One region of the Lactobacillus sp. ESL0677 genome, then DNA from elsewhere that is predicted to be linked to it. Evidence: riboswitches for the same ligand, from Rfam matches in the RefSeq annotation. Region 1 holds a riboswitch; each other region holds the start of a gene.
The links. A riboswitch is a leader RNA that binds a small molecule or an ion and turns the genes downstream of it on or off. The one in region 1 is predicted to bind lysine.

Region 1 (10,013 bases):
TTAAATAACCGAAGTCTTCGCCGGTCATTGCTGGCTCAGTTGCGACAAAGTTGACTTGAGGTGATTGCTTAAGAAAAGTAATCAAATCTGCAGTTAGTTGTGGGTCATTCACGACTGGAAAATAGCCGCTTTGATTGAAGCAAATTCTAATGTCGGCCCCATAGCTTGTGGCCACGCCAGCAGCTACTTCGCGCAATCGCTGCTTAATTAAAGTAATCATGTCTTGAGTTAACCCGCGAATTGTCCCCTCAATGTGTGCCGTGCCAGCAATAGCGTTACGAATATTGCCCGCCGTCATTTTGCCTAAGGTAATAACACCGGCTTTTAACGGATCAATACTACGTGAAATAATTGTTTGTACTTGGCTGATGAATTGCGCAGCGGCAACAATCATGTCGTTAGCGTTTTGCGGGTAGGCGGCATGGCCATCTTGCCCAGTGAAACCAACGTCAACTTCGGTAGTTCCAGCAAATAATGTTCCCTGTCTAGTTCCGATTGTTCCTACTGGTAATTGCGGTGTATCGTGGAGCGCGTAAATTTCGTCTAAGGCAAATTGCCCGGTAAACAGGTGCTGATCATACGCGATTTTAGCGCCACTTTCACTTTCTTCAGCCGGCTGAAAGAAGAAAACCAAATTATCTTGTGGCTGATGATTGGCAAAATAACTCAAAGCGCCAAGGGCAATGGTCATGTGTAAGTCGTGACCGCAAGCGTGCATGATGCCGGGATGCTGCGATTGGTAGGACAGGTCGTTTTGTTCAGTAATAGGCAGGCCGTCAATGTCTGCGCGATAACCGATTGTCTTTTGGGTGTTTTTCCCTTTAACAAAAACCATGATTGCAGTTGGTAATTGCGGAAAAGTCTTGATTGTTAAAAATTGCTGTGGTAATTCATCAATTAGCTGCAACAATAATTTTTGGGTTGCCGTTTCTTTTAGTGCCAATTCAGGAATTTGGTGCAATTGGCGTCTAATTTTAATTAAATCTTGTTCATTAAATTGGGTCATGCAGTCACAGCTTTCGCAAGCTAGTTTCCAGACCAGTTTTACTCTTTGTCTGGTCGTCAACTTGCTTAATTACTTTGGCCGGGACGCCGATAACGACGGTATTAGGAGCAACATCTTTGGTCACCACAGCCCCAGCACCAATTACGGCTCCAGTGCCAATTTGGATGCCTTCAAGTATCGTGGCCCCAGCGCCAACTAGAACATTGTCGCCAATTCTGACGGGCTCGGCCGATGCTGGTTCAATTACGCCAGCTACCACTGCGTTAGCGCCGACGTGGACGTTTTGCCCAATAATTGCTCGGCCGCCAATCACCGTTCCCATATCAATCATCGTATTAGCGCCAATTTCTGCCCCGATATTAATCACCGCGCCCATCATAATTACGGCTTGCTTGCCGATTTTGACGTGGTCGCGAATAATCGCACCGGGTTCAATGCGGGCGTTAATCTTGGTGTAGTCGAGTAGCGGCACGGCGGAGTTACGAGCATTGTTTTCAAGACGATAGTGAGTAATTTGTGCTTTATTTTCGGTTAAAAATGGCTCAATCTCGGCCCAGTCACCAAACAGAAGCCCAATTTTATCGTCTAAAAAAGCCTGAATGCTTTCGGGGACAGTTAGGTTAGTTAAATTTCCTTGGATGTAAACCTTAACCGGCGTCTTTTTGGGTGCGTTACTAATAAAATCAATAATTTCTTGTGCAGTTTGCTTCATTGCTTTTCCTCATGTTACTTAAAGATAATTTAGGTCTAGACTGGTTAAATCCGTAATTGATTCGCGCTTGACGACGAGTTTAGCGTGGCCGTTTTTCACAAAGACAACGGCTGGACGACCTACACGATTGTAGTTGGAAGCCATCGAGTAGCCGTAAGCTCCCGTTGCAAGCACTGCCAAAATGTCACCGGGTGTACTTTCAGGTAGCGGCTGATCTTTAATCAGAATGTCACCGGACTCACAATAGCGCCCAGCAATTGTCACGGTTTCTGTTGGCGTAGCCTCTGGTCTAGCAGCTAAAACTGCTTGATATTCGGCTTGGTAAAGGGCGGGGCGAATATTGTCACCCATGCCACCGTCAACGCTAAGGTAAGTGCGAATACCGGGAATTATTTTGCGCGCCCCGATTGTATAGAGGCTGTAGCCAGCTTCACCAACGATCGAGCGCCCCGGCTCTAGCCAAACTTCTGGCATAGTCAAGTTAGTTTGAGCGATTTCTTTTTTCAGCGTTTGAATCATGTCGTAAACAAACTCCTGCGGGGCTAATGGGTGGTCGGCGTTGGTGTATTTAATACCAAAACCGCCACCAAAATTTAAAACCTGTGGCTGATAATGAAATTTTTCCTGCCAAGTGGCTGCTAGCTGAACCATTCTTTGTACTAGAGCCGTAAAGCCCGCAACTGCCATAATTTGGGAGCCGATGTGAGCGTGATAGCCGCGCAAGTTCAGTTTAGGATTTTGTAATACCTGTTTTAGTGCTTGTTCTGCCTGACCTGACTGAACGTCAAAGCCGAATTTGCTGTCGACCTGACCGGTTTGAATGTAGCGGTGAGTATGTGCCGAAATACCGGGCGCAATTCGCAGCATGATGTTAACCGGCTGCTTTTGCTGGGGCAGCAGCTTGTTTAACAATTCTAATTCGTAAAAATTATCAACAATGATTGTGCCGACGTGATTGTCAAGGGCTAACTGCAGTTCCGCAAGGGACTTGTTGTTGCCGTGAAAGCTAACATGTTCCATTGGGAATCCAGCTTGAACAGCAGTTATTAATTCGCCGGCTGAAACAACATCTAAATGCCCGTTTTCTTGTGCGATAACTTGGTCGATTGCTCTGATGGCAAAGGCTTTGCTAGCATAACTGATGGCGTATTTGACACCGGTTTTGTCAAAAGCTTTGTGAAAGTGTCGTAATTGCTGCCTAATCATGCTGACATCATAAACATAAAGCGGCGTACCAAAGTCCTTAGCGAGCTCAAGTGTGTCGCAATTGCCAATTGATAAGTGTCCTTGTGAGTTAACGTTAACCAAGTTGATTCCTCCCAAATTAGCTAACAAAAAAGGTTCTTTTGTTTGCGCTGAAACAAAAGAACCTGAATTAATATCTGGTATCAAATTGTCGGAAGCGCTCCGTAGATTTTCTACGACAGTCCATGATTTGTTCAATCATGGCCCAGCTATTAATTTTTGCTTGCAAATTAATGCTTCGGCAGTTTCCCCTTTTAATTAGCTTCATAGTTTTAGCAAAACTCAGCTAATTTACTAATGGTCACCGCGACCTCTTCGATTGCCTAAATATTATATTATTTTTAGAAACCTGTCAATAATTTTAATTAAAAAATCAAACCAGTTGATAATCCCAAAAATATTTTTCTTGCAGATTAAAAAATAAATGCTAGAATTGCAACTAATCTTTCAAAAATTTACCAGTAGTTTTTATAAAAAAGGATTAGACCAAAAAATGAAAGTAGTTAAGTTTGGCGGCAGTTCATTAGCAGATGGCCCACATTTTGAAAAAATTATTAAGATTATTACCGCAGATCCAGAGCGCAAAGTCATTGTGACTTCGGCACCAGGCAAGCGGGACAAAAATGATTATAAAATAACAGATTTACTAATAGAATACGCGCATAGAACGCTGGCTAATCAAAGTTTGTCTGCTATTCAGGAGCAAATTTGGCAACGCTATGCCGAAATCGGCAATCATTTTTCCGTGCCAAGTGAAGAATTGACAAGACTAAAGCAAATTTTATTGGACTTACCAAAAAAAGAATACCAAACTGATGATTATTTATTAGCAATTTTTAAAGCACATGGTGAAATCTTAAATGCACACTTATTAACGCTAATATTACAAAAATTAAACTTAAATGCACATTTTGCTGGTAGTGAAGAATTGGGGATTAAAGTGACAGATAATCCTCAAGCGGCCATGATTTTACCGGACACTTATGACAATTTAGCGCGGTATCATCTGCCAACTGGCTATCTAATTGTGCCGGGCTTTTATGGCTTAACGAAGCAAAAACAAATTGCTACGTTTTCTCGTGGTGGCTCGGATATTACTGGTGCTGTTTTAGCTCGCGGCTTTCATGCGGATGTGTACGAAAACTTTACCGATGTTGACGCAATTTATGCGGCTAACCCGGCAATTGTTGCGCATCCAAGGGCGATTAACAAAATGACTTATCGCGAAATGCGAGAACTATCATACGCGGGCTTTTCTGTTTTTCACGATGAAGCGATTTTACCGGCAATTGCGGCTAATATTCCGATTAATGTTAAAAATACTAACCATCCTCGTCTTAAGGGAACAATGATTGTTCCGACAAAGAACTTTCAACCAGTCAACGTGATCACGGGAGTAGCGACTGCAACCCACTTTTCGGCACTTTACTTACACCGATATTTGTTAAACAAAGAGGTGGGTTTTACCCTAAAATTGCTGCAAATTTTTTATAAATATCACATTTCATACGAGCATATGCCGTCAGGAATTGATGACTTGACAGTGATTTTTGATAATCGCCAATTTACCGCTGGTGTTCGCGAAAAGATGTGTCAGGAAATTCGGACGGAATTGCAACCGGATAGTCTGGAATGGATTGATGATTATGCCATTATCATGGTGGTCGGCGAAGGAATGCGGAACAAAGTTGGCGTGATGGCTAAAATCATTGAGCCACTTGCAGCCCGAAATATTGGTGTTCACATGATTAACCAGGGGGCATCACGAATTTCAATTATGCTGGGAACTAAACGTAAGGATGCTCCAGCAGCTGTTAGACAAATTTATAATAATTTTTTCACACAGAAAGCAAAAGAATAATGATTAATATAGAAAAAGTTCATGGGTCACAAAACAGCTTCTTTTTACTAGACCAAACAAAACTAGTGCAGCCACTAACAACGTCTGAATTAGAGCATCTGGCTGTTAAAATCACGGACACCAAAACAGGATTACTTGGTGGCAGCGACGGTCTATTGGTTGTCGAACCGGCAACTAACCAGACTGCTGTCGCGCGAATGCGTATTTTTAACAAGGACGGGTCACAAGCATTGATGTGTGGCAATGGTTTGCGCACAGTTACCCGATATTTAGTTAGTAAACTGCACAAGCGCAAGTTTTTAGTACAAACGGCTGCGGCAAATTTGCATGTGCAGCAATATCCAGACTTGGCCCCTAATGTGCCGGCTTTTAGTGTTGAAATTGCGCCAGTGTCGTTTGCAGCAAGTGAAGTTGGTTGGCATAATTTGTCCTTAACGAAAATTATTAATCAGTCGATCCCGAAGCTGGCTGCTAAATTGAAGTTTACTGCGCTAGCGGTTCCTAATCCGCACTTAATCAGTTTTGTCGATGATGTTCATGGGGCTCACGAAGCACTGCGCCGGTTGGGCCGGCAATTAAATCAACCTAATCCGTATTTTCCAGATGGGGTGAATGTTAGCTTTGCCCAAATTTTGGCGCCTAATCGGTTGTTTGTGGAGACTTATGAGCGCGGCGTTGGCTTTACCAACGCCTGTGGAACGGGAATGTCGGCGACTAGCTTAGCTGGGCACTTAACTTATCCAGAGCAGGTTGGGCTGGATGAGCTGTTGACAGTTTATAATCCTGGGGGATTGGTACAGACAAAAATCCACTCTGATGCTAATCGTTACTGGATCGAGTTAATTGGTAATGCGACCGTGACCCACCAGATATCGCTACCCGAAGAATGCTTGCATGAAGCAGAATTTGCGCATGATCAGATTAAGATTGCCGCAACTGGCGAGCAGGAAGCTTATTTAAAGTTTGTGTCTACTTTTAAAAATAATGGTTAAGAAGCAATGCTTTCTGTTTTAACAACGCAGATATAAATAAAAAGTCCACTAGAATTTAAAGATTCCAGTGGCTTTTTTGTAATTAGTGAATTAGTTATAAAAGAAAACATGCTAGGCTTAAAACCTAGCATGCTTCTGTAAGTGATTTAATGAATAGAGCATATTATCTTGCTCAATCCTGCTAGGTGTTTAATCTAGCAGGTAATAAACTTAATAATATCAAGATCTTAACTGCAAAAACTTATATATTTAGTAATTTTATAAGTTTGATAAATTATTAGATTTTAAAATAGTATAGTTAGTATTTTTTCTTTTCTTGATATAATAAATTAAAGCATAATTAATTGTGAAATTCAATACTAATTGTAAAAATATTAATTATTATGCAGTGACATGCAGTGACATAATGATTAATGTTGGTCTGCTACGGTAATTATTGCTAGTTATTTTCAGATTGCTGGCACAATTTTTAGCTGCCAGCTTCTTGTTTGAGCCAAAAGTGCGACTTTATTATATACTAGAGCGAGTTGTTTTAGTTCGAAAGGGATGGACGATGAGTTTACTAACGGTTAAAAATCTGGGTCAAAGTTTTGTTGATAAAACTTTGTACGAGAATGCGAATTTTGTCCTTAATAAAGAGGATCACATGGGGGTCACGGGACAAAATGGGGTTGGTAAATCAACCTTAATTAAGATTTTAACGGGAGAAATGTTGCCGGACGAAGGGCAAGTTAAGTGGCAGAATAAGGTTGATGTTGGCTACCTTGATCAGTATGCCAAATTAACACCGGGTGAAACAATCCGCGGCTTTTTGCGAACGGCATTTGCACCACTATATCAAAAAGAACGAGAATTAAATGAGCTTTATGCCAAATATGCCGAGAATGGTGCTGCCGAGTTACTTGAAAAGGCCGGTAAAGTTCAGACTTACTTAGAAGAAAATAATTTCTATGGTATTGATACGGAAATCGAGCGTGTTGCGTCGGGACTTGGTTTGGCAGAACTAGGTTACGATCATGATGTGGCGCAGCTTTCTGGTGGTCAACGTTCGAAAATTATTCTGGCCAAATTATTATTGCAGAACCCTGATGTCTTGCTGCTTGATGAGCCGACTAACTATCTTGATGTGTCACATATTGACTGGTTGGTTGATTATCTAAATGACTTCGCAGGTGCGTTTATTGTCGTTAGCCACGACTATGACTTTTTGGGTCGAATTACCAACTGCATTATTGACGTTGATGTCGGCACAATCACGCGCTATACGGGAACTTTAAAGCAAGCAATGCGCCAAAAAGAAGCTAATCGTGAAACCTATCTCAAGGCTTATGCTAATCAGCAGCGCAAAATTGCCAAAACTGAAGCCTATATCCGTAAGAATAAGGCGGGAACACGTTCTAAAAGTGCTAAGTCACGTGAACGTCAGTTAGCCCACATGGATGTTCTGACACCACCGAAGTCTAATCGACGTGCGCGATTTGAATTTCCCTACGTTGCAACGGCTTCTAACTTATTGCTGCAGACACAAGATTTGGTAATCGGTTATGACCACGCTCTTGTTAAAGAGGCATTTAACTTTTCAGTTGGCGGTAATGAAAAAGTGGCCATCACTGGTTTTAACGGAATTGGGAAAACTACTTTGCTTAAAACTCTGCTAGGGCAACTAAAACCAATTTTTGGTGACTTTGAGTTATCAACAACGGCGAAATTAGCCTATTTTAAGCAGGATTTGACGTGGCCGAATAACAATATGACGCCGCTGCAATATTTGCAGGAAGAATTTGAGCGGCAAAAGCCAAAGGAATTACGTGGTGCTTTGGCTCGCATGGGTGTGACGGCACAGCAGGCAATGAGTCCATTGAAAAAATTGTCTGGTGGTGAACAAGAAAAGGTTAAGCTGGCAAAGATGCAGTTTGAACCAGCCAACTTGTTGTTCTTAGATGAGCCGACCAACCACTTGGATCGTGATACTAAGGATGCACTGCGCAAGGCAATTGTTAATTTTCCTGGAGGCGTGATTATTGTTAGTCACGAGCGCGACTTTTTCCAAGGTGACTGGGTTGATAAGACAATTGATATTGAAACGATGAACCAATAAGTAAAAGGATCAGTTAAGCTGATCTTTTTTAATTAATTAAAATTGACCTTTGGTCAGTTTTGCGTAATAATACCTTTAAGTTAGAGGTGAAAAAATGCCAAATATTCATACAGTCCAGCAAAAACGTGCCAAACGCCAACTAATTATGCAGGCGGCCATGCAGCTTTTTGCCAAGCAAAGTTATACCCAAATTACGATGAAACAAATTGCCGATGCAGCGGGAATGGCTAAGGGCACGGTTTTCAACTATTTTGCAACCAAGGAAGACCTATTTATGAGTGTCTTGCTGGAAGACTACTGCGCCTTTTTTACTAAAATCATCAAGCAGGTTAGTCTCAAACGTGAAGTAACCCAGTCGGACTTTACTAACTTAATGATTAGTTCAACGCGAGAGTTAATTAATGGGCATGCGGAATTGGTGCGCTTAAATGCCATTCGCGGGCCGGTGCTAGAAGGTAAAGCCAATATGGCGGAGACGATTAAGCGCCGCAACCAGTTGTATGCGGTTAGTCAGGAATTGGGAACATTGCTGGCAACTAAAAGTAAGCAGCTGTTAACTCAAGGACAATTTAGTCATTTATTTATTATCCAAAGCGCAATTATCAGTGGCTTGATGAATATGTCCTCGCTTGCCAGCTTTAACCACCACCAAGTTGCTTTGACTTATCCCGATTTTACGATTGATTTAGTCGCGGAAGCTGAAGCCCAAATGCGTTATTATTTAATAGGATTTTTTGAGGAACAAAAACACAATGAAACAAGCACAAATTCGTAATTTTGCAATTATTGCTCATATTGATCACGGCAAGTCGACCTTGGCCGACCAAATTATGGCGTTAACCAAAACGGTTAGTGAGCGTGAACGCAGCGACCAGATGTTGGATGATATGGAAGTTGAGCAGGAGCACGGCGTCACTGTTAAGGCGCGGACTGTACGTAATTTTTATCGGGCACAGGATGGGCAGGAATATGAATATAATCTGATTGACACACCTGGCCATGTTGATTTCAATTATGAAGTTGCCAAAAGCTTGGCCGCAACCGAAGGGGCACTGCTGTTAGTAGATGCAACTCAGGGGATTCAGGCGCAGACGATTGCCAACTATCGCATTGCTAAGAAAAACAATTTAGCCTTAATTCCGGTGATTAATAAGGTGGATATTGCTTCGGCCGATGTTGCCCGTACACAGCAGCAATTACTTGAGCTGGATAAATCCTTTACGCCGGCACAAACACTGCTAATTTCTGCTAAAACTGGTCAGGGGGTTCCCGAATTACTTGAGGCCATTAGAACGCGGATTCCGGCACCTAGTGGTGATAGTAGCGCGCCGCTTAAAGCCTTAGTATTTGATTCAATTTATGATGCTTACCAAGGAGTGATTATTAATGTGTGCCTGGTTGATGGTCAGTTAACAGCCGCATCTGATTTGCAATTAATGCAAGCTGACTTGTCGTTTCGACCTAAGGGCATCGGAGTACTAACTCCGAATATGCAGGCCCAAAAGGACTTGCACGCAGGTGAGGTTGGTTACATTGTTACGGGCATTAAGGATCCAAAAAAAATTCGTGTTGGCGATACGGTTACAACTAAAATGACACCAACTAAAGAGGTCCTGCCGGGATATGAACCAGCTAAACAGTTAGTTTTTGCTGGAATTTATCCTAAAAATAATGACTTTCCAGCATTAAAGCAGGCACTGAATAAATTGAGTTTAAACGATACGTCATTTTCTTTTGTCGAAGAGCGGTCAGAAGCCTTAGGACAAGGCTTTCGTTGTGGCTTTTTGGGGACTTTTCATTTGGAAATTATTCGTGAACGGTTGCAAGATGAGTATGGGATTGATGTTTTGACAACAGCGCCGAACGTGACGTACTTCGTCTACCTCAAAAATGGCCAAACGATGAAAATCAATAATCCAGCGCAATATCCTGCTTTTGGCTTGATTGATCACGTAACAGAACCCTTTATTAAAGCCGAAATTATGACACCCAGTGATACTTTGAATGCCATTTTAAAATTAGTGGAGCAGCATCAGGGCACGTTGCTTGATTTAGACAATGATGAAGCACAAATTTTGGTGACCGTTAAGATGCCGCTG
Region 2 (10,013 bases), 370 kb from region 1:
AAACAAACGCAGCAACTTTGCCACTAAGTCACTTTTATCCAGGCGAAAAGTTACTGGCTGACCGGGCGAGACTCACACCTTATGTCCAAGAATTACAGGAATTTTTAACTGGAACTAGGAAAGAGTTCGATGTGCCGCTAAGTATTAGCCAGATAGTCACGCCTTGGCAGCGAAAAGTCCTTGAGCAAGTAAGACAAATCCCTTATGGTCAGACAATCAGTTATCGAGAATTGGCTCAGGCGATTAAGCAGCCGCAAGCTGTTCGAGCAGTGGCTCACGCGGTTGCTCTGAATCCTGTTTTGTTTTTCATCCCGTGCCATCGCGTAATTCATGCCGATGGTACTTATGGTCAGTATCGTCTTGGCAATGATTACAAGAAACACCTCATCAATTTAGAAAAGAGTTTTTAGATGTCAATTATTAAAATGTATGCCCCCTTTTTCAGCGCTAGCAATTGGCTGCACGTCTTAACTAGCGGCAAGGATTGGATGATTATTCTTACCCTGATTTTGATGGAGTGCCTGTTGTCTGTTGACAATGCAGTCGTTTTAGCCGCGCAGACAAAGGTCTTACCTGATAAAAAGCAGCAAGAAAAGTCCTTGTTTTACGGTCTTTGGGGCGCATATATTTTCCGCTTTATCGTTATTGGGATCGGAACTTACCTGATTAATTTTTGGGAGATTAAATTAGCCGGTAGCTTCTACCTGTTTTACCTCGCCATCAAATTTTTCTATGACCAACGCCACCCGCAAAAAGCGGCCACAAAAGAAAAAGCCGAAAAAGAAAAGATTTTGACTCATCAAAAAAAGAAGGGCAAGCATGTCTTGTCCCTCTTTTGGCGCACAGTTATTTCAATTGAAGCAATGGATATTGTCTTTTCAATTGACTCAGTTTTAGCAGCACTGGCCGTTTCCAGCAATCCAGTAGTTGTTCTAATCGGCGGAATGATTGGGATTTTGTGCATGCGGGGCGTAGCCGAAGTCATCATCAGACTGATGGATATTATTCCGGAATTACAACCAATGGCCTACATCTTAATTGGGATTATTGCACTTAAACTGCTACTATCACTGCCGCCATTTAATTACGAACTCCCCAACACACTGTTCGCAATGATTGTCTTTGGCATTCTTTTACTGACGATTGCCTTTCACTTCTGGCGGATTAAACGCCACGGCCATAAACTATAAGGACTGCAGCACATATTCTTTGAGTACAACCGCCTGGTTGTGCTCTTTATTTTTAGCACCATATAAAAACAAGACATCCTGCTTAGTCAGCTGCGTTTTTATTAATTCTAAAAATTGCGGCAGCGCCGGATTTTCCTGTAACTGCGCAAGATATTTTTGCTTAAAAGAGGCAAACTTTGCATCTTCATGATTAAACCATTTGCGCAAGTCGCTACTTGGACCCACTTCTTTTGCCCATTCATCCAAGTTAGCCTTAGCCTTACTCATCCCGCGTGGCCATAACCGATCAACTAAAATTCGGTAACCAGCTGGTTGTTCATGATCATAAATTCGCACTAATTTAATTTCTGTCATTATTATTTCCCTTTTATTTTCAATATTTTACTAGGAAGAAAAATGAATTATTCCACATACTTTACCAACAATTCTACCGCCAAAATCACCGCTGACCTAATCGGACGGCCTTTAACTTACAATGACGGCCAGCATTTAATGGGCGGCTATATCGTTGAAACCGAAGCCTATTTGGGCGCTCGCGATCGCGCCGCGCATTCATATGGCAATCGCCGCAGTCCAGCTAACGAAGGCTTGTACCGCGCTGGCGGCACCATTTATATCTATAGCCAAAGGCAATATTTTTTCTTTGATGTGGCTACACAAGAACTAGATGAACCACAGGGAATTTTAATTAGAGCAATTGAGCCTGCATGGGGCATTGAGCAAATGACTGCCAATCGCGGTGGCAAAAGTGGGGTTTTACTAACCAATGGCCCCGCTAAAATGATGCAGGCCTTTGGTATTCATGATAAACATTGGAACCTACGCTTTTTAGATGATTCACCATTTAGCATCGACCTAGACAATGCTCACAAAAAGCATGCAGCTAAAATCATTGCTGGGCCGCGAGTTGGCATTAATCAATCTGAACCAGAATGGGCACAAAAGCCTTTACGTTATTATGTCGCTGGCAATCCCTATGTTTCAAGAATGAAAAAACGTGATTACACAGAAAATCATGGTTGGAAATAAATTTTTGTTGGTTTCAAAAAGTTCTATCCACATTAAAGCATATTTAACATTATTGAAATTTACTCATATTTAGCTCATAATAATTACATAATATTTTTACAGGAGCTAAATATGAAAAAAGTACGTAACTCTTCCCTTTTACCAATCATGGCATTAATTTCTAATCTGGGTGACCTATCTGTTAGTATTGGCGGTTCAATCTTAATCGCTTCTTTTTCACGGTCGGTAACTGTCAACAGCATCTTTTCTAGCTTAGAATCGTTTGGCATCATCATTCTGACACTTTTTGTTGGTTCCACAATGGATCGCATTAGTAAGAAAAAAGCCCTGCAAATCACCTATCCAATGCTGGGCTTAATCTTACTAATTCCCTTTTTCTTTAATGACGTTTATTTTATTTATGCCTACATTGGCTGCGACATCGTCATGACTTTTATCGCACTTTTTGCTCAGTCTGCATATAATGGTGCCACCAAGCGCTTTATTCCCGATGAACAAGTTGACATGGTAATTGGTAAGAATACAACTTTCGGCAATATTGGCTTAATTTTAAGTTACTTAGCAATTGGCTGTGCCTATGTTCTGGCTAGCAAGCTTAACGATAGCTCAATTATCTACAAATTTTTATTACTTGTTGGTAGTATCGCCTACCTGTTATTTACGATTCCAACTAGTTTACTAGACGAGAGCTACGATCCCAATCTGATTGGTCATGATCTAGCCACTAATTCAACCTTAGCGCAAATCAAAAAGATTTATCACATGATTAAAACTAATACCGGCTTACGCAGCTCAATTATCCTAGCAATTTTTATTAGCTTATTGATGGGTTATTTTAATAGTCTAATGGTCTACCTGTGGAGTAGTATTGATCCCCAGTATACCAACATTGTCTATTTAATTGTCGATTATGCCATTGGCACCATCTTAGGCAACCTCGTTTTGCGGATCAAATTAAATTTCAAGAAAAGCATGGTGCTCATTACTTTACCCGCACTATGTTTAATCGTTTTTGCCGTTAGTCCCAGCGTTTACACTTTAAGCATTTGTATTATTGCTGTCATGCTTAGCTGCATCCCTGTTAGCACGTGGATTTCACGGATTCGAATTAGACGGACTGAAGTTACAATTCAATCTGGTCAAGCTAGCTTTATCACCTTTGGTTCTTCAATTCTTGACGTCTTCTTCGGAACAATTGTTGCTGGCATTTTTGACTTACTTAAAAAGCCACTTTTACTGCCAGCATTTATTGCGATTATTACCGTCTTTGTCTTCCTAATTCTCGGTAAAGACATGACGGCATACGAAAAGACCCCTGTTGTTAAAAATTAAAAATCAGCACAAAAAAACACGCTAGGCAATTCTGTCTAGCGTGTTTAAGATTAGTTATTCAGTTTATTAGTAACCGCGGCGTTCTGGTGCACCTTCAACCAATAAGTCACCAGCTTCTGGAACATGTCCTAATTGATAAATTCTTTCAACATCAATTACAACAATGGCTGTACCATCGCCAAGGCTGCCCTTTTCCTTAGCAGCTTTATATTCTTCTGAGCCAGGTTGGTAAACATGAGCTGTACCTTCAAAGCGGTAGCCAGTTCCAGCTGCCTTGTTTGATACAGCAACGGCTGCCTTACCAGTAGCCTTTAAGTTTTCGTAAGCAGTCTTACTTGTCCATTCAACGTAAGCTAAGTGTTCATCATCGTAAACCTTTAATGAACCCTTAGGACCTACTTGAGGATTACCATCTTTGTCAGCTGTTGCTAAGAAAGGAAATTCGCTTGTTACTAAATCTTGCATTTCTTGTGTTAATTTTGCCATCTATATGACCTCCTGAAAATCTTACATAACCTTGCTTATATATACACTATAAAGTAGTCACTTACAAAATACAAGTAAGATGCTTACTATTTGTTTTTAAGTCTAAAATTAAATATTATTAAATTATTTTTTAATAATATAGTTGACAATCATCAAAATTTAATTTAGTATTTTCATCAAGTTAAATAATTTCCAATGCAATAGAGGTCGCGACAATTACGAACCTAATCTAAGCACGCGTGATGCAAAGATGATTAGTGTCAAGAATTGCCGCCGAAACCAAAATTTTATCCGCCGTAAGATTCTGGTTGGGCTGCAGGAACAGATTCTGCAGACTGTCCCAAGTTAATCTTGGGGAGCGCTATATGATTTGTCTAGATATGATTGATTATACCTCGTTGTCTTGAAAGATAACGAGGTTTTTTATTTACGCTTTTTATTGTATTGGCTTTATTTGAAAAATATTTGGAGGTTTTCAAAATGAAGTCAAGATATAAGTGGTTAACCGCAATTTTTGCAGTCCTAATCAGTTTTACCATCAGTGCATTTTTTAATATTCCCTCAGTCCAAGCTGCTAAAAAAGACGATGGGGTATTGAAGGTCGCAATGGAAGCTAACTACTCGCCCAACAATTGGACCCAAACTACATCGGCTAATGGTGCCGTCCCAATTGACGGCTCACATACCTATGCCAACGGCTATGATGTTAAGATTGCCAAAATTATTGGTAAAAAGTTGCATCGTAAAGTAGTCGTACTTAAGACTGAATGGGATGGACTACTCCCCTCATTAACCAGTGGCAAGGCCGACTTAATTATTGCCGGAATGAGCCCAACACCTGAGAGAGCTAAAGCAATTAACTTTACCAATGCTTATTGGAGCGGTATTTTTGTTGTAATTACTAAGAAGACTAGCAGATTCGCCAATGCCAAGAAGTTGACAGACTTTAAAGGGGCTAAATTAACCTCACAACAAGGTACGTTTCACTATAAATTAATTAACCAATTGCCCGGAGTTAAGAAGGAACCTGCCATGAGTGACTTCTCTGCAATGCGGCAAAGTCTGGTTTCTGGGACAATCGACGGCTATATCGCTGACTCAACCGAAGCCATTTCATTCAAAATGGTTGATCCGGACATTAAGGCGGTAAAACTTAATCCAATGCATGGCTTCCATGTCACCAAGGAACAGATGGTTTCTTCAATCGGTGTTGCTAAGACTAATCCTAAGCTGCTTAAAGACGTTAACCAGATCTTAGCAGGGATTTCTACTAAAAAACGCCAAGAATTAATGACGGCAGCTATTAAAGAACAACCTAAGACAACTTCAAAGAAGGGTAAAAATGGTAAGCCAGAGCCGTGGCTTATCTCCATGCTCAAGCAATACGGCGGCATGATTATGAGCGGGATTGGCATGACCTTATTACTAGCAGCTGTCGGAACAGTTGCTGGCTTCCTAATCGGCTTAGTCGTTGGAATTGTCCGCACAATTCCTGAACCTACTACTCGCGGTAAGCGTTGGAGCTTGAAATTTATTAATTGGCTCCTATCAGTTTATATTGAAGTCTTTCGGGGTACGCCAATGATGGTTCAAGCGGCCGTAATTTACTATGGTATTGCGCAATTCTGGCATCTTAATATTGACAGAACTGCCGCTGCTTTAATCATTGTTTCGATTAATACTGGCGCATATTTGGCCGAAATTATCCGCGGCGGGATTATTTCCACTCCTGATGGTCAATTCGAGGCGGCCAGTGCGCTGGGAATGACTCACAGCCAAAGAATGTGGCACATTATTCTGCCGCAAGCAATCAGAAATTGCCTTCCTTCAATTACCAACGAGTTCATTGTAAACATCAAGGATACTTCAGTTTTGAGCATTATTTCTGTTTCCGAATTATTCTTCGTTGGTTCCACAATTGCCAGTCAAAGTTTCAAGTTCTTCCCAACCTACCTGACAATTTCCGCAATTTACCTGATTTTAACCTTTACTATCACGCGGATTTTCAACTTAATTGAAAAACACCTCGATGGCAATCAGAATTACAATTTAATGGCCAACCAGATTCAAGTTGGTACACAAGACAAATAATTATTTAATTGATAGGAATTACTATGGATAGACAGAGACAAATTAAGTTATTACAGGATTTAATCCAAATAGAAACCATTGACGACCACGAAAAAAGAGTCGTTGACTATGTTGCGCAGCTATTCGCGCCTTTTGGTGATCGCGTTCGCATGACACGTGTTCCCTACCAAGGTGATCGCGAAAGTGCGGTTATCTCAATTGGCCCCACTGACGGCAATTTCAAGCTCGGCTTTTCCGGTCATATGGACGTGGTTAACCTTGGTAATCGTGCAGCTTGGCGTGATGATCCGTTTTCTGGTAAATTGTACGACCATGACACCAAAATGTACGGCCGGGGCACGACAGATATGAAGAGCGGCTTAGCGGGGATGATTGGCACGCTCATCACTCTACTCGAAGATAACGTGCCTTTAACAGGGGAATTGCGTTTATTAATGTCTGTTGGTGAAGAAACTGGGCAATGGGGCGCTGAAGAATTAACTAGGGAAGGCTTTATTGACGATTTAGACGTTATTGTCATCGGTGAAGACTCCAACCTTGATATTTCTTATTCCAATAATGGCGACATTGATTACACTGTCACCTCTTACGGCAAAGTCGCTCACTCTGCCCAATTAAATGTTCTCAACGCTATTGATAGCATGACCGATTTTATCCAATTAGCCAACAAAAAATTACGTCACTTGCCACTAGTCCATGAAAAGTTAGGTCCTGTACTGCACAACATCACAATGATTTCTGGCGGTGATCAAGTTAACAGTATGCCTGACAAAATTGTTGCTCGCGGCAACATTCGCATTAACCCGTTCTACACGGTTAAAGACATTCAAAAGATTTTAGAAGATGTAATCAATGAAGTTAATCAAATGCCGCAGCACCATTTTGAATTGCAGTATGATTATTTAGGCGAAGCCGTCTCTGGTGATGAAAACAATGAATACGTGCAGGCGGCTCAGGAATTACTTGCTGCCGTTTTAAAGCGACCAGTTAATTTGGTAACCGAATCAGGCACCACCGATGCTTCTAAGTTTGTCAATAGTCCAACAGCACCAACGATGTTTAGCATTGGGCCGGGCAATGACAGCTGCCATCAAATTGACGAGTACGTTGATATTCCCGACTACTTAGCAGCATGCAAGTTTTATCTGAAATTTGCTCAAAAATATTTAACGGAATAATTTTCAACATAAAAAAGCACCGTTCTTAATTAAAAAGAATGGAGCTTTTTTATGTTACTTAATTAAATTTCGGCTCATTTCAATAAAAGGATAAACGAAGTTATTTGTTTCCCATCTGGCGAAATAGTCTTTTTAAAGCGTGTATTACTATCTGCATGAAGAAATTCTTTGTCTTGCTTCAAAACTCGAAAAGCCCATGAATTTCTTGTTTTAAATAAATTTGTTTCTTTAGTTAGATCAGCTGGATTTTGCATAAATCTCTTTTCTTTTATCTTGTAGATACATATTGGCAAATTGTACTTACGCATTCAATTTATCTCATTCTCTATAAATAAATAGTTGACAAAGCAATCTTTTTAGCCTATGCTTTTAGTCAAATTAAATAATTTCCAATGCAATAGAGGTCGCGATAACCACGAATTCAGTCGGAGCTGGCAAAGAGCTAAGATGGCTGATGTAAGGATTACCGCCGAAACGAAAACAATACTTGTCCGATTATTTTTGTTGGGACGCAGAAGCAAATTCTGCGGACTGTCCCGGTTTCCCCGGGGAGCGCTATATGATTTGTCTAAATATGATCAATTATAACCTCGTTGTCTTGAAAGACGATGAGGTTTTTATTTACGCTTTTTATTGTGTTGGCTTTATTTGAAACGTTTTTGGAGGTTTTAAAATGAAGTCAAAAAGTAAATGGTTTACCGCGTTAATTGCGGTCTTGCTTGGTTTAGCAGTGGGATTAAATTTCAAGTCCCAGACTGCTTATGCCAAGGATAATGGCGTCTTGAAAGTGGCCATGGAAGCCAACTATCAGCCCTACAACTGGACCCAAACTAATAACGCTAACGGCGCTGTACCGATCGACGGTTCACACACCTATGCCAATGGTTATGATGTCAAAATTGCCAAGATCATTGGCCAAAAATTACACAAAAAAGTGGTTGTCTTCAAAACCGAATGGGACGGATTGTTGCCAGCCCTAACTAGTGGCAAGGCCGATTTAATCATCGCCGGAATGAGTCCAACTGCTGAACGTGAAAAAGCAATCAACTTTTCTAATCCTTATCGTCGGAGCACATTCGTTGTCATCACTAAGGTTGGCAGCAAATATGCCACTGCCAAAAAGCTGTCTGACTTTAAGGGCGCTAAATTAACTGCTCAACAAGGAACTTTCCACTACCAATTAATTAAGCAATTGACTGGCGCTAAACGTCAACCTGCCATGCGTGACTTCGCTGCCATGCGGCAAAGTTTAATTTCAGGCACAATTGATGGTTACGTAGCCGAAGATACTGAAGCAACTTCATTTAAGTTGGTTGACCCAGATATTAAAGCTATTCCCGTCAGCAAAATGCCTGGTTTCCACGCCACTAAAGAAGAATCAGTTACTTCAATTGGGATTGCCAAGCCTAACAAGCAGCTGCTCAAGCAAGTTAACCAAATTTTAGCAACAATTTCTAATGCTCAACGAGTTAAGTTAATGAACACTGCCGTTAAACAGCAACCAAAGACCGACAATTCTAAGAGCAAAACTGGAAAGCCAGAAAACTGGTTCGTTTCCATGTGGAAGCAATACGGCGGCATGATTATTAGTGGTATCGGGATGACGCTATTACTAGCATCAGTTGGTACCATTGCCGGATTCTTCATCGGTTTAGTTGTTGGTATCATCCGGACAATCCCTACCCCAACTACTCGCGGTAAGCGTTGGGGCTTAAAGTTCATCGATTGGCTATTATCCGTTTATATCGAAATCTTCCGGGGCACACCAATGATGGTTCAAGCAGCTGTAATTTACTATGGGATTGCCCAATTCTGGCACCTTAATATCGACAGAACTGCAGCTGCATTAGTCATTGTTTCCATTAATACTGGTGCATATTTAGCCGAAATTATCCGCGGCGGGATTATCTCAACACCAGAAGGACAATTTGAAGCTGCCAGTGCTCTAGGGATGACTCATAATCAGAGAATGTGGCATATTATTCTGCCGCAAGCTATTAGAAACTGTCTGCCATCAATCACTAACGAATTTATCGTTAACATCAAGGATACTTCAGTTTTAAGTATTATTTCTGTTTCGGAATTGTTCTTCGTTGGGACCACGATTGCTAGTCAAACGTTTAAGTTCTTCCCAACTTACCTAACAATTTCTGTAATCTACCTAATTCTGACCTTTACAATTACTAGAATTTTCAACCTAATTGAAAAGCATCTGGAAGGCAGTAAGAACTATAATTTGATGGCCAATCAAGTTCAAGTTGGCCCAACTGAAAAGACGGAGGTTAACAAATAATGACACAAGCAAACAGTACAATTTTAAGTTTAAAGCACATTCAAAAGTCTTTTGGTAATCACCAAGTATTGAAGGATATTTCTTTTGATATTAAAAAAGGCGAAATTGCTACAATTATCGGGCCTTCTGGCGGTGGTAAATCAACTACTTTACGCTGCATTAACATGCTAGAGGAGCCTAGTGCTGGTGAAATTGATTTCCACAGTGAAAATGTACTAGCTCCCGGCTACAACCGGAATATCTACCGGGCCAAAGTCGGCATGGTTTTCCAGCAATTTGACTTATTTGAAAACAAAGACGTCTTAGCCAACTGCATGGTTGGTCAAGAGCTGGTCTTGAAGCGTTCCAAAGAAGAAGCCCGCAAAATTGCTATCAGCAACCTTAAAAAAGTCGGCATGGCAGAATACATTAATG
Region 3 (10,013 bases), 130 kb from region 1:
AAGTCCCATAATTTTTCTTCTTTCTTTAAAAACATTGCTCTACATAATTTCGATGGCCCATGTTCTAACCTTGTATGCTTGCATAAAAGCTGCCTTAGTCAGCCAGTAATGACCATCAATTGGGTCGGAAACATGAAACAAATCTTCGCTAAAGCCGTCTAATAAAACGGCGTGGTTATTTTTGTATGTTTTGCCCCACGGATAAGTGTCTGGATCTGGTTGAGTGAAATTAGTAGTGACATAGGTTAGGACAGGGTTGCCGCGTTTAATAGCGGCAATGAGGTCTGACTCGTGTGCGCCAGTTAAGTCACGCAAGTCTGTAAATTTACGTCCCCAATTTAATAAGGCAGACGGAAAGATTGCTTCAAAACGTCCCGTGACATTTTCGTAAGGTGAACCGCCAAAACCATGATACGGATTATAATCTGGAGCCAGCGGCATTTCATCGATAAAAGTTTGATAATCCGTTGTTTCCAACTTGTGCTGGTAATGAAGTCCCATTAATAAGGCGGCAGCTTCACAACCGTTTTGAACGCCCCAAAACATCTGGTTAATATTTTCGGTAATAAGCAGGTGTGGTTGCTGGGGGGTTAAGTGGCTGGGATAGTTATGCAAGATGCAATCAGTTGTCGGAATAAAAGTATCGGGAGCAATTTGAAGATATTCATTGCCAAATATATCCTCTTTGATTGCTTTAATCTGTAGCGATGTTGCTTGGTTAATTTTCTGCAAGTTTTGCCCTAAGTGATTGCACGCAATTGTGCCGCAAGGATTAACAATCAGCGTTTTTTCTTGGCATAAATCATGAGTACGTGTAATTAACGGCTCGCCGTCAAGCCAGATATCACATTTATTAACCCAAGTACCAGCTGAAGTTATAAGCCAAGTTTGCTGAAATATATCTTCTCCCTGACCGATAAATTGCAAATTACTGGTTAATGGTAACTTTTTAAGTAGTTGATGCTGCTGGGAATAAAAACTAGTTCCGTGGCAGTTTTTGACTTTTCCCCATTTAACTTGAGTAAAAAGTACAAGTTTATTAAAATAATTTAATCCTTTAAAATATGCATCGCTAAATAAAAGCAATCCTTGTGAAGTATCGAAGTAAATATTTTGACTATCATCTTTAACTAAATTATCGGTTAATAATTCTTGATTTAATTTACAAGGCACTGCAACTTGAAAATTAACATTAGTTAGAACAGCTGCTTGGTTACTAACAACAATAGGTTGTGCGTTGTGAAAGTGATGAATGATTTCCATGCAGGACTCCTTTCAAGTGATTAAATCTATCATAGCATATTATTTCTAATAAAATTGGAATAAGTTAAATAATTATTAAAGCAATGTATTGACAAATAATGCTTTTTGTCCTAATCTTTTTTTAAGTTAAGGAGCCAACATATTAGAGGTTGCGATAATTACTAACTTAGCAGGAGTACACAAAAGCAAAGATTGTTAATCGAAGAATTATCGCCGAAATCAAGAATTTGTTTGTGCAAGTTTTTGGTTGGGTTGCAGGACAATATCTTGCAAACTGTCTTGGATTATTGCCCAAGGAGCGCTATTTGATTTGTCTAAAATGATTAATTATAGCCTTGTTGTTTTTAGGACAATGAGGTTTTTGTTTGTGCAACTTTTTAAGTTGGCCTGATTTTTTAAGAGGTGTTATTTTGAAGGAAAAGAGTGAAGAGAACGCGCCGCAGCTGAAGAAGACAATTGGTGTGTTTGGTGGGAGTAATATTTTAATTGGGATTATGATTGGCTCAGGTATTTTTTACATTGGGTCGTATGTCTTGCAACGGTCACAAATGTCGATGGGCTATGCACTTTTGGCATGGCTAGTTGGTGGTCTAGTTACATTAATGGGAAGTCTGTGCTTTGCGGAATTAGGAGCAATGAATCCCGAAACTGGTGGGATTTACGTTTATTTGTCAGATGCATATTCACCAGTAATTGGTTATATGTTTACCTTTCAAAGTATGGTGATTGGTGGCCCTGGGTCAATTGCGGCGATTGCGATTGCATTGCCGATGGCTTTGACGACCTTTTTCCACTTTGATGATTTAACTGTAAAAACAGTTGCAATTTTATTAATTGTTATTTTCACAGTTATTAATTATTTTGGTGTTAATGTTGGTGAATGGGTGCAAAATTTCTTCACGGTGCTAAAGATTTTGCCATTAGTTTTAATTATTGGTCTGGGTGTCTTTTTTGGTCACTATATGCCTAATTTGTCACTGTCATTACCTGCTGGTCATGGTAATGTGATTGATATTATTCAAATGGTGGCCTTTGCGGTAATCGCATCTCTTTGGGCATTTGAGGGCTGGACTAACTTGAACACAGTTGCCGGTGAAATGAAAAACCCGCAAAAGAACCTGCCGCGAGCATTGATTTTATCGGTTGGTTTTACAACAGTTGTTTATGTGTTGTTCAACTTTGCGATTTATCGTTCATTACCTGCTAAAGCAATTGCTAAGTCAATTAGGGCTGGTCAATTGTACTTAGGGACTAATGTGGCCCAGACATTTATGGGCTATGCAGGTACAATTTTGGTTGCTGTAACAATGGTTTTGGCAATGATTAGTTCATTAAACGGAATGATTTTAGCCTTTTCACGTTATTACTATGCCGTTTCTAAAGATGGCTTATTATGGAAGACATTTGAGCATATTCATCCAAAATACCGGACACCTGATCACGGCTTAATTATGCAAATGATTATTTCAATTGCGCTCGTTTTAACACGAGACTTAAATGAATTGACTTCCTTAGTTGTCTTCAGTGGAGCAATTTTTAATCTGTTATCAATTTTAGCCGTTCCGGTTCTACGTCACCGCAAACCAAATGTCACAAGACCATACAAAGTTTGGGCTTATCCGTGGACAGTTATCATTGCTGTTATTGCCTTCTTAATTATTTTGATTAACAATTTCTTTGATGATCCAGTGACTTCATTGTTAGGTTTACTAATTCCAGCAATTTCTGTTGGTGTTTATTACTACTTTAGACATAAGTACCCAGTTAATGAGTAGAACTAGAAGTAAATAATGACTAAAGAAAAAATTATTGCAGAAGCCAAGGCGATCAAGCCCGACCCAAGTTTTTTGAATATAACTGAAACTTGAAAGCAGTAAAACTAGCCAAATCCTCTGTGAGATTTGGCTTTTTTTGTCCTAAATTATGTTTTATTTGCGTCCATCCAGCTGATTTTGGATAAATCTTGGTAGTAGCTTAATAAAGTTATCTATTACTTGCCCAATCTTTTTTGTAATTTCTTCTTTGACTGCTTTTAGCGCAGTTAGCAGGTAGACCAATGCTTCTTCGCAGGCTAAATCTGGTAATGCATCATTCATTAGATAGAACAAATCTCCGATTGTTCGTTCATCAACTGTCTGTCTTTGCTGCCATGCTAGTAACTCATAAGTTAAGGCGGTAATGGCAAAGTAGCCGCATTTTCCATCATAACTTTGAATCTGTGATTTATCTAAAGTTAGATACTGCTTAGCTGCTTTGAAGAAAGTCTCTATTTGCCATCTGCTGCCATAAAGCTGAATAATTTTTTTGACCGCAATTGATGTTTGGTAGTAGCCAAACAAAGTAATTTCTGCCGGTTGATCAAAACGGCATAAAGATTTTCTAGCAAAATGTGACTTGATCAGCCATTTGATTTACCCGAGCAAATAATTTAAAAGCGAAAACTACAAATAGCAGCAGGTGAAGGCTTAAAGATTATTACCCACAAAAAGTTGACACTAACACGCTATTCTAGGTAACTGCTAGCTTTCAAGTTTCAGATTTATAATAAAATTGAACTAAATTAATTATTAAAGTAATATACTGAAAAATAATATTTTTCAAATTAAGAAGTCAACATAGTGGGGCTTCTGATAATTTTTAACTTAGCAGGAGCGCTATTTTATTAGCTTAACTTACTTTTGATACTGCGAAATAGTTTTACAAGTGGGCCAACACAAAGAGCGGATATAATTGTTCCTTCACGAATACCAACTAAAGAATGAAAGTAGATTAGTGCAATTGCTAATGCAATAACGACCATACTAAAGTCAACAATTACTTTAGTAACTGCAAATTTTTTCTTTAATGACCAAGCCATTGCTCTGGCCAAACCTTCTCCGGGTAAAATAATTGAACTTGAAGATATCTCTAAGAATACACCAATTGCTAATATGACAATACTTAAGATTGTTAAACTAATTTGTTCTAAGTAATTATGTGGTTTAACAAAACTGAAAACTTTCATGAAAAAATCAATTAAAAAGCCAAAGCAACTTCCCGGAATAATCTGAAGTAAATTGAGAGTACTAAAATCTCTTCTTAAAAACAGGGCCTCTAATAAAACTAAGATTATCATAAAAATAATGGTTAAATTGCCGATCGATACTGGTAAAAGATAGCTGACAACATTAGGGATACTGGCAATTGGCGATGTTCCTAGAGCAGCCAGCTTTGACAAGGATACACCAATTGCCATGATACTTAGACCACAAAATAAAATTAATAGATTACGAGGGTGAAAAGCTTTGATTAAACTGTTTTCCAAATTAGCAACTTCCTTTATAATATAAATGATTAATTTATATTATAGTTTATCATCAATTTAGTGGATAAGTCCATTAATTGACTAGAGGTATGTATGAAATATTATTATTTAAGTAAATTTATTGCTGGTATTTATCGGCAATCCAAAAATGAATTTAACCAGCAGCTTGCAAATTTGAACTTACGAGCAACCCAAAGTGATTTGCTATTATTTATTGTTGAGCATCCTAATTTGATGCAGCGTGAGATAGCTCAACAAATGGTGATTGATCCTAGTTTGTTAGCTAAAGATTTGCAAGTATTATTGCACCAGAAATTGATTACACGTAATAAAGATAGTGCTGATGGACGTGTTAAGCGGATTACAGCTACAACTAACGGTAAAAGTGAAGTACTTAAATTAAAACAGGTGATGGAAACGTGGTGGCAGAATTTATTTGCACAACATCAAGAATTAAATACTACTGAATTTTTTAAACAACTAGAAATGGGGTATCAAGCTATTTGCTTTCGTGATACTAATGTATCATCAGTTGTTAATAAGCATAATTAATTTTACTAGAATAATTAATTAATAAAGAATAACGCTGATAAAAAATATGTAAATAACTATTGAAATCGCTTTAATACTGATTTATAATTTTAAGAGTAAATAAGCGTGTTACTGATTCGATCAGGCATAAACCTATAAATAAACAATAACTCATAATCTGCTATTGGTTATTTATAGGTTTTTTTATTAAAAAGAGGTTAGCAAAGTGAAATTTGTCAAGAATTTTAATAACAATGCTGCTTTAGTGTCTGATGAGTCGGGCGTTGATTGGGTGGTTATTGGTAACGGGATTGGCTTTGGTAAAAAAGCTGGTGATGAGATTGACGAGAGTAAGATTAGTCGCCGGTTTGTCGCAGTTGAGAAGAATATTGAGTTGGCCAATAGTATTAGTGATATTGATACGCGTACATTAGCACTGACAACTGAGGTCATTCAGATTGCTTCAGAAAAGTTGCAGACCAAGTTTTCTGATTATCAATATTTTGCTCTAGCTGATCATATTGATTTTTTGCTTAAAAGAGCTGATGAAGGCATTGACTTAGGACAAGAAACGGTCCGGTGGGAGATTCGTAAATTATTTCCTAAAGAGTACGATGTTGCCCTAACGGCGATTAAGTTGATTGAAAAAAAGACAGGCATGACTTTACCACGCAGTGAAGCTGTTTATCTGACATATCACTTTATTAATGCTGGTTCAGATCAGACTAAGCTGCAGGATACGATTAAGATTACTAAATTAATCCGTGGTGTGATTGCCATTATTGAATATCAATATGGGATGCAGCTTGACACGGAATCATTTAATTTTAACCGCTTCATGACCCACTTGCGGGCTTTTATGGTTCGCCATATTTGCGGTATTAATGATGAAAGTGGTAGTGAGCTTGATCGGTCGCTGCTGGAATTAATGAAGGCAAAGTATCAGACAGCTTATGAAACGGTCTTAAAGATTGGTACTTATTTACAAAAGCAAGCTGGTTGGCAGTTGCAGCCTGATGATCAGGTTTATCTGACCTTGCATGTCTGGCGGGTAACGCATAGACAGAATAGTTCAAATACTGATGACGAGACTAAGCAACTGACAACTGACAAATAACATAGTTTATCTGGTGTGTTACTGGTAAGGCAGGCATTAACCCGAGAACAATAAAAGAGCATACTTGTTAATAAGCAAGGGCAGACTCTTTATGTTCACGAGTTTTTATTTTGCTTAGTTTAGGAGGAAAAAATGGCTTACGAAGATTTAAGTCAAAAAATTATTGCCAATGTCGGCGGTAAAGACAATGTTGCTAGCGTTGTTCACTGTACGACACGGCTGCGTTTTAAATTGAAGGACGAAAAGAAGGCTAATGATGCCGCAATGAAAGCTACTGATGGGGTGCTTTCGTTAGTTAAAGCCGGTGGTCAATATCAAGTAGTCATTGGTAATAATGTTGCAGATGTGTACGATACTTTAATTAAAGTCGGCGGCTTTTCTGATGGCGGAACAGTTGCTGATGACTATGTTGATACCAGCAATATGAGTTTAATGGATCGTTTCATTGATTTGATTTCTGGGATTTTCAATCCAATATTAGGTCCCTTATGTGCAACTGGGATGATTAAGGGCTTCAATGCCATGTTTTTGTCTTTGGGTTGGTTAACAAAAACTTCTGGTACCTATATTATCCTAAATGCAATTGGTGATAGCTTGTTTTACTTTCTACCAGTTATTTTAGGTATTTCGGCTGCTAAAAAGTTTGGCATCAGTAGCTACCTAGGAGCAACAATTGGTGCAGCCCTATGTTATCCTACAATTGTAGCTATGACTACTAGTAAGACTACTTTGTATACTTTGTTTAAGGGAACAATCTTTCAAGCACCAATCCATATAACCTTTTTAGGACTTCCAGTAATTTCGATGAACTATACTTCATCAGTTATCCCAATTATTTTAGCTATTTGGTTTGCATCTAAGGTACAGAGATTTGCTAAGAAGATTATTCCTGATGTTGTTAAAACTTTCCTTGTACCCTTTATGGTATTGCTGATTACTTTACCAGTAACTTTTATAATTATTGGACCTGTTGCAACTTGGTTAAGTAATATTATTTCTTCAATTTGTGTGGGTGTTTATAATATTAGTCCAATTTTAGCCGGTATCTTAATGGGTGCGTTTTGGCAAGTATTTGTTATGTTTGGTGTTCATTGGGGCTTTGTTGCGGTTGCCATGGCTAATTTGGCCTCACAAGGATTTGACCCAATTATTATTTTGAGTCAAGCAGCTTCTTTTGCACAAACTGGTGTTGTTTTGGCAATGTTTTTTCAGACTAAAAATGAAAAAACCAAGAGTTTAGCATTTCCAGCTTTTATCTCTGGGATCTTCGGTGTTACTGAACCAGCTATTTATGGTTTGACACTGCCAAGAAAGCGACCATTTATTTTAAGTTGTATTGCGTCAGCCATCGGTGGTGGATTAATTGGACTGTTTGGAACTAAGAATTGGATGATGGGTGGTTTAGGTATATTTACTATCCCAGCTACTATTGGTAAAAATGGTGTAGATTCAACAGTTTATGGCTATATTTTGGCAATAATTGCTGCTACAATTTTAGGCTTTGTTTTCCAAATGCTATTTGGCAAAAAGAGCGTTGACGCTCCTCTTGATGGCGAAGCTGCGCCAGCTGTTGCTACTGCTGAAAGCAACGCTAATGCAGAAGTGAAAGAAATTGACAAGGATGTGGCTACCTGTGATGCTCCTAAAGCTTCTGTAACTCCGGAAGATGTTGTTGCACCATTAGCTGGAGAAGTTGTTGATTTAAAAGATGTTAAGGATCAAGTGTTTTCAAGTGGTGCGATGGGTCAAGGCGTTGCGATTGAACCAAGTGACGGCAAAGTTTGTTCACCAGTAGACGGAACGATTGCCATGGTCTTCCCAACAGGTCACGCGATTGGACTTAAATCTGTTAATGGTGCCGAAGTCATGATTCATATTGGGATGGACACAGTTGAGCTTGATGGTAAAGGTTTTAAGACCCTAGTTGAGAAGGGGCAAACAGTGAAAGCTGGTGAGCCATTAATTGAATTTGACATTGATGCAATTAAGAAGGCAGGTTATGTTGTTACCACACCTGTGATCGTAACTAACTCAAAGGATTATAATGAGGTTAAGGTAATTGCCGACGGTCAAGTCAAGATTGCCGATAAATTGTTGGCTTTAAATTAATATAAAAGAAAGGTTGCTAAGAGAATGACTACAAATAATTTCCCTAAAGGCTTTTTATGGGGCGGCGCCACTGCTGCTAACCAATTAGAAGGTGCATATCAAGAAGGCGGCAAGGGCTTGTCACTACCTGATGTTTTACCAGGCGGTAAAAAGCGGATGTGGCTTGCTAATGAACCTGATTTTGATTTTACGATTGACCCTAATAAGTTTTATCCAAACCATATTGGGATTGACCACTACCACCACTTCAAAGAAGATATTGCACTGTTTGCAGAAATGGGCTTTAAGTGCTACCGCTTTTCAATTGCGTGGTCACGGATTTTTCCTAATGGGGATGAAGCTGAACCAAATGAAGAAGGCTTGAAGTTTTACGACGCCTTAATTGATGAATGTTTGAAGTACAAGATTGAGCCCGTAATTACGATTTCACACTATGAATTGCCATTGAATTTAATTACGAAGTACGGTGCTTGGAAGAACAAGCAATTAATTGACTTTTATGAGCGGTTTGCGCGGACAGTCTTGACTCGTTACCACGACAAAGTTAAGTACTGGATGACTTTTAACGAAATTAACAGTGCTGCTCACTTCCCAATAATGGGTCAAGGATTGGTAGCTTCTAATGGTGCTAACGACAAAAAGAATATTTATCAAGCATGGCATAACCAATTTGTTGCAAGTAGCAAGGCTGTTAAGATTGGTCATGAATTAGACCCTGATTTACAAATTGGATGTATGATTTTATACGCAACTACTTACAGTTATGACTGTGATCCAAAGAACCAATTGGCTTCATTACAAGAAAACCAAGCCAACAACTTCTTCTGTGCTGATGTGCAAGTACGTGGTCACTACCCAACTTATACTAAGAGTCTGTTAGCTCGTAATGGCGTTAAGTTGAGTGACATTGATTACACGCAAGAAGAATTAGATCTGCTGGCTAAGTATCCTGTTGATTACATTGGCTTTAGCTACTACATGTCATCTGTAATTGATGTTACGCATGATAATCAGGAATCAGCTAATGGTAATATGATGGGCGGAGTTAAGAATCCGTTCTTAAAGAGTAGCGATTGGGGCTGGCAAATTGACCCAATTGGCTTACGGATCGCGTTAAACCAACTATCTGATCGCTACCAAAAACCTGTTTTCGTTGTTGAAAATGGTCTTGGTGCAATTGATAAGCCGGACGAAAATCACTACGTTGCTGATGATTACCGCATTGACTATTTGCGCGAACATATCGAAGCAATTTCTGGTGCAATTGATGATGGTGTTGATGTTATGGGCTACACTCCATGGGGTTGTATTGACTTAGTCAGTGCTTCAACTGGTGAAATGTCCAAGCGTTACGGCTTTATCTATGTTGATGAGGACGATCATTGTGAAGGTACTCTTAAGCGTTACAAGAAGAAGTCATTTGACTGGTATAAGAAGGTAATTGCGACTAACGGTCAAGATTTGGGATAAATGGTAATAATTATGAAAAAATGGCTCAAAACACTTATTTCATTTGTTAGCGTAATTACTTTGTTTTTAGTTGGTACAAATGTGACCGAAGCTAAGAGCACTAAAGCAGCTAATAAGCCAGTAACAATTTATTTGGCACGGCATGGAGAAACCACGGCTAATGTAATGCACCTTGCTCAAGGCTGGAGTGATTTCACTTTGACTGATAATGGTGTTAAA

Region 2: another riboswitch for lysine. It lies ahead of OZX76_RS00470 (ABC transporter substrate-binding protein/permease); the one in region 1 lies ahead of lysA (diaminopimelate decarboxylase).
Region 3: another riboswitch for lysine. It lies ahead of OZX76_RS09215 (amino acid permease); the one in region 1 lies ahead of lysA (diaminopimelate decarboxylase).

The regions. Positions count from the first base shown of each region.
Region 1 covers NZ_CP113946.1:1,746,795-1,756,807, reverse strand. Annotated here, with positions in the region: gene OZX76_RS08605 (N-acetyldiaminopimelate deacetylase) at 1-1,006, opposite strand, end outside; gene dapD (2,3,4,5-tetrahydropyridine-2,6-dicarboxylate N-acetyltransferase) at 1,011-1,718, opposite strand; gene lysA (diaminopimelate decarboxylase) at 1,737-3,026, opposite strand; lysine riboswitch at 3,111-3,287, opposite strand; gene OZX76_RS08590 (aspartate kinase) at 3,457-4,824, shown strand; gene dapF (diaminopimelate epimerase) at 4,824-5,816, shown strand; gene OZX76_RS08580 (ABC-F family ATP-binding cassette domain-containing protein) at 6,370-7,914, shown strand; gene OZX76_RS08575 (TetR/AcrR family transcriptional regulator) at 8,009-8,689, shown strand; gene lepA (translation elongation factor 4) at 8,667-10,013, shown strand, end outside.
Region 2 covers NZ_CP113946.1:87,146-97,158, reverse strand. Annotated here, with positions in the region: gene OZX76_RS00500 (methylated-DNA--[protein]-cysteine S-methyltransferase) at 1-410, shown strand, start outside; gene OZX76_RS00495 (TerC family protein) at 411-1,190, shown strand; gene OZX76_RS00490 (DUF488 family protein) at 1,185-1,544, opposite strand; gene OZX76_RS00485 (DNA-3-methyladenine glycosylase) at 1,587-2,219, shown strand; gene OZX76_RS00480 (MFS transporter) at 2,331-3,551, shown strand; gene OZX76_RS00475 (pyridoxamine 5'-phosphate oxidase family protein) at 3,618-4,037, opposite strand; lysine riboswitch at 4,231-4,409, shown strand; gene OZX76_RS00470 (ABC transporter substrate-binding protein/permease) at 4,518-6,128, shown strand; gene OZX76_RS00465 (ArgE/DapE family deacylase) at 6,152-7,306, shown strand; gene OZX76_RS00460 (hypothetical protein) at 7,381-7,614, opposite strand; gene OZX76_RS00455 (ABC transporter substrate-binding protein/permease) at 7,980-9,599, shown strand; gene OZX76_RS00450 (amino acid ABC transporter ATP-binding protein) at 9,599-10,013, shown strand, end outside.
Region 3 covers NZ_CP113946.1:1,880,515-1,890,527, reverse strand. Annotated here, with positions in the region: gene OZX76_RS09225 (P1 family peptidase) at 1-9, opposite strand, end outside; gene OZX76_RS09220 (C39 family peptidase) at 40-1,263, opposite strand; lysine riboswitch at 1,399-1,575, shown strand; gene OZX76_RS09215 (amino acid permease) at 1,674-3,038, shown strand; partial or broken gene OZX76_RS09210 (transposase) at 3,309-3,569, opposite strand; gene OZX76_RS09205 (DUF6198 family protein) at 3,926-4,567, opposite strand; gene OZX76_RS09200 (MarR family winged helix-turn-helix transcriptional regulator) at 4,661-5,119, shown strand; gene OZX76_RS09195 (PRD domain-containing protein) at 5,325-6,215, shown strand; gene OZX76_RS09190 (beta-glucoside-specific PTS transporter subunit IIABC) at 6,348-8,324, shown strand; gene OZX76_RS09185 (6-phospho-beta-glucosidase) at 8,349-9,794, shown strand; gene OZX76_RS09180 (histidine phosphatase family protein) at 9,807-10,013, shown strand, end outside.